3 regions of the Acidaminococcus nyctereutis genome follow, and region 2 is predicted to be linked to each of the others. Evidence: riboswitches for the same ligand, from Rfam matches in the RefSeq annotation. Region 2 holds a riboswitch; each other region holds the start of a gene.
What was found. A riboswitch is a leader RNA that binds a small molecule or an ion and turns the genes downstream of it on or off. The one in region 2 is predicted to bind S-adenosylmethionine.
Positions count from the first base shown of each region.

Region 1: it holds a riboswitch for S-adenosylmethionine, as region 2 does, so the genes downstream of both, ACTUHY_RS01585 (methionine ABC transporter ATP-binding protein) here and metK (methionine adenosyltransferase) in region 2, are expected to answer to the same signal.
Region 3: it holds a riboswitch for S-adenosylmethionine, as region 2 does, so the genes downstream of both, ACTUHY_RS09770 (MetQ/NlpA family ABC transporter substrate-binding protein) here and metK (methionine adenosyltransferase) in region 2, are expected to answer to the same signal.

Region 1 covers NZ_JBQOUY010000002.1:27,312-30,585, forward strand. The annotation lists gene ACTUHY_RS01580 (methionine ABC transporter permease) at 1-509, opposite strand, end outside; gene ACTUHY_RS01585 (methionine ABC transporter ATP-binding protein) at 499-1,536, opposite strand; SAM riboswitch class I at 1,608-1,717, opposite strand; gene ACTUHY_RS01590 (YerC/YecD family TrpR-related protein) at 1,954-2,256, shown strand; gene hisZ (ATP phosphoribosyltransferase regulatory subunit) at 2,253-3,274, shown strand, end outside.
Region 2 covers NZ_JBQOUY010000010.1:58,438-61,711, reverse strand. The annotation lists gene priA (primosomal protein N') at 1-348, opposite strand, end outside; gene metK (methionine adenosyltransferase) at 350-1,528, opposite strand; SAM riboswitch class I at 1,580-1,688, opposite strand; gene citC ([citrate (pro-3S)-lyase] ligase) at 1,749-2,798, opposite strand; gene ACTUHY_RS06680 (ferritin family protein) at 2,985-3,274, opposite strand, start outside.
Region 3 covers NZ_JBQOUY010000021.1:24,498-27,771, reverse strand. The annotation lists gene ACTUHY_RS09775 (M20/M25/M40 family metallo-hydrolase) at 1-1,142, opposite strand, end outside; gene ACTUHY_RS09770 (MetQ/NlpA family ABC transporter substrate-binding protein) at 1,164-1,985, opposite strand; SAM riboswitch class I at 2,075-2,176, opposite strand; gene pflB (formate C-acetyltransferase) at 2,255-3,274, opposite strand, start outside.

The DNA of each region.
Region 1 (3,274 bases), on a different contig from region 2:
CCGCCACCCAGGGCGCCGGCCATGGCACTGGAACCGATCAGGCTGATCACCGCCAAGGTGATGCCCAGCACGATGGAATGCATGGCTTCCGGCAGCAGTACTTTCCAGATGATCTGCATGGGACTGGCCCCCATGCTCTGGGCTGCCTCGATGACCCCCGGATCCACTTCCAGGAGGGACGATTCGATGATCCGGGAAATGAACGGGGTGCAGGAAATGGTCAACGGGACGATGGCAGCGGTGGTCCCGATGGAAGAACCCACGATCAGCCGGGTCAGGGGGATGATGGCCACCATGAGGATGATGAAGGGCACGGAACGGAGAGCGTTGACGATGGAGCCCAGGGTCTTGTGGAGAGCAGCATTCTCTTTGATGTGGCCTTTTCCGGTAATGGTCAGGATCACCCCCAGGGGGATGCCGAACAGGGATGCAATGGCAGCAGACAGGGCCACCATATAGAGGGTTTCCCCCAGGGCCTTGACCAGCAGATGGATCATATTAGGAGACATAACCGATCACCTCATCTTTCACTTGTCTTTCATGGAGGTAATCCAGGGCCTTTTTCAGGTGGTCCTCGTCGCCTTCTACTTCAATGAGCAGGGTCCCGAAGGGGGTATCCTGCAGGGTTTCGATATTGGCCGTGAGGATGTTCACGTTGGTATCGTATTCTTTGATCAGCACGGAGACGATGGGCTCCCCGGCGCTGTCCCCGATGAAGCTCAGGCTCACCAGGGCCTTGTCTCCGGGACGGTATTCCTTGTGGATGTCCAGCTTCTTGACGAAATCCGGCAGGTCATTGTGCTGGATGCTGGCTACGAATTCTTTGGTAGTGGCTTTCTGGGGATTGGTGAAGATATCCACCATGGAGCCCTGTTCGATGATCTCCCCGTTTTCGATGACGGCCACTCGGTCGCAGATCTCTTTCACCACGTTCATCTGGTGGGTGATCATGACGATGGTGATGTGGAGCCGTTTGTTGATGTCCCGGAGCAGGGAGAGGATGCTTTCCGTGGTCTGGGGATCCAGGGCAGAAGTGGCTTCATCGCACAGGAGCACCTTGGGGTCGCTGGCCAGGGCCCGGGCGATGCCTACCCGCTGTTTCTGCCCGCCGGAAAGCTGGCTGGGGTAGTGGTCGGCACGGTCGCTGAGTCCCACCAGGTCCAGCAGGGGAGCCACCTTCTTTTGGATGGCAGCTTTGTCCATGCCCTGGATTTCCAGGGGGAAAGCGATGTTGCCGTAGACCGTGCGGCTGGAGAGCAGATTGAAATGCTGGAAGATCATGCCGATGTTCTGCCGGGCCTTCCGCAGCTGTTCCTCGCCCAGTGCGGTCATCTCCTGGCCGTCCACGATTACTTTGCCGCTGGTGGGCTTTTCCAGCATGTTGATGCACCGGACCAGGGTGCTCTTGCCGGCCCCGGATAGGCCGATGATCCCGAAGATCTCGCCTTCATCGATGGTCAGATTGATATCCTTCAGGGCATGCAGATCCCCTGAAGCTGTATGATAGATCTTTTCGATATGCTGCAGTTCTATCATGGGGGTTCACCTCCGTAGAAATAAAAAAACCTCTTCATCTGATGTGAAGAGGAATCAGTTAGGCTTACTCATCTTCATCTTTCAGGCACTGCCTGGTGGACTTAGCACCGTTCAGCCGGCTGAGCCGCTGATGGTTGCCGTAACTTCATTGGGCCAGTCCCTCCGTTACTCTCGATGAAATCAATGCGAATTAAATGATACCGTATAAAGTACAGTTTGTCAATGGGGATTGAAGGAAGAAACACTCAACTACCTATCCACTTAACCACTTTATCCCATCCCTCAAAAAATTTTCACAAATTCCCAAAAACTACTTGCATTTATCGCGTCATCGTAGTAAAGTAATAAATCAGTAAAGCAAATATTCCGGAAGCGACCGGAACAGTAAGGAATCTGGAAGAGAAAGGGGTTACGATCATGGTAGCCGGATTGAATGAACGGGAACTGAAACAGTTGGCCAAAGCCTTTACCCTGCTGCAGGATGTGGACGGCAGCCTGGCCTTCCTGGAAGATATCTGCACCCCCAATGAGCTGAAGGCACTGAGCCAGCGGCTGGAAGTGGCGGTGCGTCTTCATCGCGGCGAAAACTATGCCAAGATTGTCAAGGATACGGGCGCCAGCAGCACCACCGTATCCCGGGTCAATCGTTGTCTGAACTATGGAGCGGGAGGGTATCGCACCCTGATCCCCATCTTGACTGAAGGAGCTAACGAGAAATGAGCAACAGTACTGTACTGCGGATCCCTTACGGGACCAAAGATATCCTGCCGGGGGATGCCCGGATGAAACGGGAACTGGAAGACCGGATCGCCGGGAATTTCCTTTCTTGGGGGTATGATGAAGCCATCACCCCGACCATTGAATACGCCGACACCTTTGCCCTGAGCGGGGCCGGCATCAGCGATGAAAGCATGCGGTTCATGGACCGGAACAACCGGACGGTGATGCTCCGGAGCGAAATGACCACCCCTCTGGCCCGGATGGTGGCCACCCGGCTGAAGAACGATAGGGGTGTGAAGCGGCTGTTCTACATCGCCAATGTGTTCCGTCACGAACAGACCCAGGCCGGCCGCCAGTGCGAATTCTCCCAGGCGGGGATCGAGATGATCGGAGCCGAAGCTCCCATGGCGGATGCAGAAGTCCTGGCCCTGGCCGTCAGCAGCCTGCAGGCCGCCGGACTCCAGGATTTCCTCATCAGCATCGGTCACAGCGCTTTCCTGGCGGGGCTCATGGAAGAAGCCAAGCTGACGGACAAGCAGGCGGACTTCGTCAAGACCATGATCCTGAGCCACAATGCAGTAGGCCTGGAAGAGGCAGCCGATCGGTTCATCCCCAAGGAACTGAAGGACCTGTTCCGGGATCTGCTCTATCTCCAAGGCGGCCGGGACCTGCTGGATACCTTGGAAACCCGGGTGAAGAATCCTAAGAGCCTGGATGCCCTGAAGAACCTGAAAGCCATCTATAAACTGGCAGAATCCTACGGGGTGGACCAGTACCTGTCCTTCGACTTGTCCTTGATCCGGAACTTCGATTATTACACCGGCATGGTGTTCGAAGCCTATGCCCCCCAGATCGGGTTCAATATCTGCGGTGGCGGCCGGTACGACCATATGATGGAAGCCTTCGGAGATCCGGAACCGGCTACGGGGTTTGCCATGGGCATCGACCGGATCATCCTGTCCCTGCGCCGGGACGGCCGGTTCAACCGGGAATCTAAATGGGATATCTACGTTGCTTG
Region 2 (3,274 bases):
GGTCACATATTTCCCCACTGCTGCCAAACTGCGTTTACCTGGGATGAACAGGCGCAGGGCTTCGGCCAGCGCACACAGATAATATCGGGACAGCCAATAAGCTGTAGCCAGCATCTCGTGGTCGAACCAAGGCTCCGTCCCTACCACATCGGCGATGTCTTTCAGCTCCCGGGTACAGTCTGGTTCCCGGTCCTCTTCCACGATGAACCCTTCCAGCAGCTGCTGGCCGAAAGGCACCACCACCCGCCAGCCCTGGTCCAGGAAATCCAGGGTTTCCGGGACATGGTAGGTGAACTGCCGAAAGATGTTTTTGGCCGGCAGATTGATGGCAACCTTTGCGTATTCCATCTTATTCCAGTGCTTTTTTCAGCACGTCCACTTTATCCAGCCGTTCCCAGGGCAGATCCACATCGGTCCGGCCGAAATGGCCATAGGCCGCCGTCTGCCGGTAAATGGGGCGGCGCAGATCCAGGCTCTTGATGATACCCGCCGGGGTCAGGGAAAAGTTCTTTTCGATCAATTCCACGATCTTGTCTTCGGGAATGGCCGCCGTGCCAAAAGTATTCACACTGATGGATACAGGGCGGGCCACCCCGATGGCATAAGCCAGCTGGATCTCGCACTTTTTGGCCAGACCGGCAGCCACCACATTCTTAGCCACATACCGGGCTGCATAGGCGGCACTCCGGTCCACCTTGGTAGGATCCTTCCCAGAGAAGGCCCCGCCTCCATGCCGGGCCATGCCCCCGTAGGTATCCACGATGATTTTCCGTCCTGTCAAGCCGGAATCCCCTTGGGGGCCGCCGATGACGAAACGGCCGGTAGGATTGATATGATAGATGGTCTCTCCATCCAAGAGATCCGCTGGCACCACCGGCCGGATGACCTGTTCCAGGATATCCTTCCGCAGCTGTTCCATGGAAACATCCGGGCTGTGCTGAGCTGAGACCACGATGGTATCCACCCGGACCGGTTTGTCCCCATCGTATTCCACGGTCACCTGGGTCTTGCCGTCCGGACGGAGATAGGACAGGGTCCCGTCCTTGCGCACCTGAGCCAGCCGACGGGCCAGCTTATGAGCCAAGGAAATGGGCAGCGGCATATATTCCGGCGTCTCGTCCGTGGCATAGCCGAACATCATGCCCTGGTCCCCGGCACCGATCCTTTCCGTCTCATCCTGGGCACCCTGTTTGGATTCATCGGATTCATCCACGCCCTGGGCAATATCCGGAGACTGTTCATCGATAGAGATCAGCACGCCGCAGGTGGAACCATCAAAGCCATATTTGGCGCGGTCGTAGCCGATATCGATCACCGTCTGCCGGGCGATCTTGGCAATATCCACATAGCAGCTGGTGGAGATTTCTCCTACAATATGGATCTGGCCGGTAGCCACCAGGGTTTCGCAGGCGACTCGGGCATCCGGGTCCTGTTCCAGGATGGCATCCAGTACCGCATCAGAGATCTGATCGGCGATTTTATCAGGATGGCCTTCCGTAACTGATTCAGACGTAAAAACTTTCTTCATTTTTTCCTCCTTACAAAAAAAATACTCTCAAACATGAGAGTACCTATAGGACTCTCATCTTACAATCGACAGACCGCATTGCAGGAATTAGCACCGTTGGCCCAAGGCCATGGTTGCTGTGGCTTCATTGGGCCATTCCCTCCGCCACTCTTGATGAGCAATATGTGATTTTGCTTTGTAATTATAACAGATACAGTAGCAAAACACAAGCTGGACCCACTCAATAGTGGACCACATCCTGCTCTTTCTGGATCTTTGCCAAGATGGGACGGGCTGCCTCACTCTGGAGGAAGTCCCAAGTCGTAGGAGGGACCTGCTCCCGGACCCCTTCCCAGTTGCCTTCCTGGATGGCTTTCCGTACGGTGGAGGCGCTGACCACTTCCCCCTGTTCCGCCCGGCGGGGGACTACGATGCATTGGATCCCGGCTTCTGGCAGACGCTGCTGCATCACCTGGTTGTAGAGGCCAGTGACTACGCTGGTAGGTTCTTCCCCCACATACCGGGAAGTAATGCCCAGCCGATGGGCGATTTTCGTAAAGATGGCCAGATCCAGGTTGGCATGGCTGGCGATCACGGCTTCTGCATCCTTCTGGAAATAGCTGGGGAATGTAGCCTGACTGATGATATAGGGCCCGCTGTCATGGTACCGGATGTTGGTCAGATGACGGGTCCCCTCCAGGATGAGTTTTTTCCGCACCGCATAGGGAAACAGGCTGGCATCTTCGCTGACCATGAAAAGATGTACTGCATCATTTTCCCCAGCAGCCTTTTCCACCAGATACTGATGCCCCAAGGTAAAAGGATTGGCATTCATCACGATGGCTGCCACTTTCAGTGCATCGATCCGGCTTTGGGCCAGCTGATCCAGATAACTGGAAAACCCATCTTTCCGATTTTCCATGAACACGATCTGGTCTTCGATCCGGGCAATTTCATAGAAGCCCAGATCTCCAAAGAATTTGGCCGAGCTGCACTTGGTATAGAGGAATAGATGGAGATGGCCCCGTTCATACTGGATCTGGACCAGATGGGAAACGATTTCGTTCATCAGCCCTTCGCCCTGATGCCGATGATCCACTGCCATACAGCGCAGGGTATTGCCAAAACAGCTACCGGTAGCAATGGCCTGATAGTCGCTGTCAAACATCACACAGGTATAATCCAGATTGGCATCCCGCCGGATCCCTTCCTGTTCCAACAGTGCATCCACTTGGGCATTGGTCCGTTTATCGGAAGGATATACTTGGGAAATAAAATAATCAGACATCATTTGTCTCCTTCTGGTTTTAAAGTCACCCCATTATATCACAAAAAAGGGTTGGGCTGCGTTGGTCCGCCAACTAAGATCTTTCCTGGCAAAAAAAAAGGCTGTACAGACCGCCGACATCGATCTGTCGGCAATCTTGTACAGCCTTTTTTATCCACACCAGTATCTGAATACAGTTACCGGGCTCTCTTATTTTGCAAAGTAACGGGCCAGCAGGCCATCGAATACGCGGCCATGACGGGCTTCGTCCTTGGCCATTTCATGGACGGTATCATGGATGGCATCGTAGCCCAGCTGTTTGGCCAGGGTAGCGATTTCCTTCTTGCCAGCGCAGGCACCCTGTTCAGCAGCAGCCCGCATCTCCAGGTTCTTTTGGGTGCTGTCGGTGACTACTTCACCCAGCAGTTCTGCGAATTTGGCTGCATGCTCTGCTTCCTCGAAAGCGATCCGTTTGTAGGCTTCCGCCACTTCCGGATAGC
Region 3 (3,274 bases), on a different contig from region 2:
ACCACATCCACCTTATCCCCGTACTGCTCTTTCAAGACCTTTTCTGCCACCTGGATCCCGTACCCCTGGGGGTCGGAAGCAGGCAGCGGGTCCTTCCCGGACACGTGGCGGATTTCCACCCCTTCCGGCAGGAACTGGCGGAAATACTCTTCGCAGGATTCCACCGTATCTCCCTGGAGCACCCGGACACTCATCTGGGCGGCTGCATGGCTGGGCAGCACATTGGGCTGCTTGCTGGCTTCGGCCATGGTAAAGGCGATGGTGGTGTGGAGCAGGGCGTCCAGTGCCGGATCTTCCTGGGCCAACTGGCACAGCTCCTTCCAGTGGCCCTCCGGATCTGCATAGATGGCCCGGCGGCTGCCTTCCTGGAGCTTGGCGCTTTTCTGGAGATGGGCCAGGGTCAGGGGGGTGAACCGGTAAGGGAACGGATGGGATTCGATGGCCACAATGGCTTTGGCCAAAGTCCCCAGGGCCGTGCCCTTCCCCGGACGGCTGGAATGGCCTCCGGGAGAATTGGCGTAGATCTCGAAGTTCACCGGGGATTTTTCCGCTACCCCGATCTTGGCTTCCAGCTTGTCCCCCGCCGGGAACAGGCCGCCCCCTTCATCCACTACGGTACCCAGACGGACGCCCTTTTGTTCCAGGTTCCGGGTGAGTTTTTCCGCTCCGTCCACATCGTTTTCCAGGTACACTTCTTCACTGTACCCCAGGGACAGATACAGGTCATAGGCAGGCCGCCAGCCTTCCCCCAGCAGGGCTTCCACCGCTTCCATTTCCGCCAGCAACAGATGCTTGCAGTCGGTGGTGCCCCGGCCGCAGATGCAGCCATCGATCAGTTCGCCCCCGAAGGGATCGAAGGTCCACTGGCGACCGTCCCCCACTTCCACCACATCCTGATGGGCCATGAGCAGCAGCGGCTTCTTGTCACTGCCCGTGCCCTTCAGATGGAACTGCAGGCCGGCCTGGCCTACCTGGTCCAGCTCCATCAGTCTGAAAATATGGGGATAGAATTCCCGGAATGCCTCATGGAGTTTCTCGAACTGGCTCCAGTCCACTTTGTCCACATTGGCGTTGGACACGGTGGCACACTGGATGAACCGCTGGAGATGGGCGGTATATTTTTCTTCTTCTGTCAGACTCACGACGTTTCCCTTCTTTCTTATTTACCAGGCAGGTTCCAGGTTGCCCTTGCATTTTTCCAGGATATAATCCTTTACCGGCTGGCTCTGGAAGATCTGGACGAACTTCTTGTAGGTGGGGTTATCCTTGTCCTCTTCCCGGGCGGCGATGATGTTCACATAGGGGCTGGTGTTGTCTTCCTTGGCAATGGCCAGGTCCGTGGAGAGGCCGGCGGAATTGGCATAGCCAGCGTTGATGATGGAAGCGGCTGTGTCATCCAGGCTCCGGGGCAGCTGAGCAGCTTCCAGTTCCACGATCTGCAGGTGTTTCGGGTTTTCCGTAATATCGTTGACGGTGAGTTCCGTGGCCTTTACATCAGGGTTCACTTTCAAAAGGCCCAGCTTGCTCAGCATCAGGATGGCCCGGCCTCCGTTGGAAGGATCGTTGGGGATGGCAATCTTGTCTCCGTCCTTGATGTCCGCCACATTCTTGATCTTGGTGGAATAGAGCCGCAGGGGCGCCAGGTAAGTCTTGCCGATGCTCACCAGTTTGGTGCCGTTCTTTTTGTTGAAGGCCAGCAGGAAAGGTTCATGCTGGAAGGAGTTCAGGTCGATGTCTTTCTGGGCCAGGGCCTGGTCCGGGGTCACGTAGTCGGAGAAAGTCTTGATTTCCACCTTCAGTCCCTGCTTTTCCGCTTCCTTCTTCACCACTTCCATGATCTGTTCGGAATACCCGGGGGTGATCCCTACAGTGATGGTCTTCTTTTCCGCCGGCGCTGCCGCTTTCTTGTCGCTGCCGCAGCCGCTGACCAGGCTGGCCAGAGCCAGGACGGTTACCACTGCTGCCATCCATTTCTTCAGTTTCATTCAACATCTCTCCTTTGTTGCCTTCCCGAAAGCCTCATAAGAAAAACGCCACCTGCTGGGCAGATGGCGTTTCCGATGACTGAGCTCGCTTTTCATCTGCCAGGGAAGATCCCTGTTGGAATTGGCACCTTCCCGTCCGGGGGTTGCCGCAGCTTCATAGGGCCAAATCCCTCTGCTGCTCTCGATGAAGGTATGTGATTTTGATGGTTTTGATTCTACACTAGTTGACTAGGAAAGTCAAGGACTTTTTGTAACTGAGGTGAGAACAGTTACATCTTCTGGTGGGCGCGGCGGGCGATGACGTCCAGCTGCTGCTGCCGGGTCAGGTCGATGAATTTCACCGCGTAGCCGGATACCCGGATGGTGAAGTTGGCGTATTCCGGTTTTTCCGGATGTTCCATGCAGTCGATCAGCTTATCCACACCGAACACGTTCACGTTCAGGTGGTGGGCTCCCTGGTCGAAGTAACCGTCCATCACCCGTACCAGGGTGGCTTTCTGTTCTTCTTCGTTGTGGCCCAGGGTTTCCGGAGCGATGGTCTGGGTGTTGGAAATCCCGTCCAGCGCGTATTCGTACGGCAGTTTGGCTACGGAGTTCAGGGATGCCAGAAGGCCGTTCTGTTCCGCACCATAGGCCGGGTTGGCACCAGGAGCGAACGGGGTGTAAGCCTTCCGTCCATCAGGCAGGGCACCGGTGGCGCCGCCGTACACCACATTGGAAGTGATGGTCAGGATGGAGGTGGTGGCTTCGGAATTCCGGTAGGTGTAGTGCTTCCGCAGCTTGGTCATGAAGGTCTTCAGCAGCCACACGGCGATTTCATCCGCCCGGGGATCATCGTTGCCGTATTTGGGGAAGTCCCCTTCGATCTTGTAGTCCACCACCAGGCCGGAATCATCCCGGACCGTTGATACTTTGGCATATTTGATGGCGCACAGGGAATCCACCACATGGGAGAACCCGGCGATACCGGTGGCAAAGGTCCGGCGCACATCGGTGTCGATCAGGGCCATTTCAGCCGCTTCGTAGTAGTATTTGTCATGCATGTACTGGATCAGGTTCAGGATGTTCACATACAGCCCGGCCAGCCAGTCCATCATCAGGTCGAATTTGTGCATCACTTCGCCATAATCCAGCACATCGGAAGTGATGGGTGCATATTCCGGCCCTACCTGCATGTGTTTGCCGTCCTTGGTCAGGAATTTTTCGTCCTTGCCCCCGTTGATGGCGTACAGCAGGCATTTGCCCAGGTTGGCCCGCGCCCCGAAGAACTGCATTTCCTTCCCGGTCTG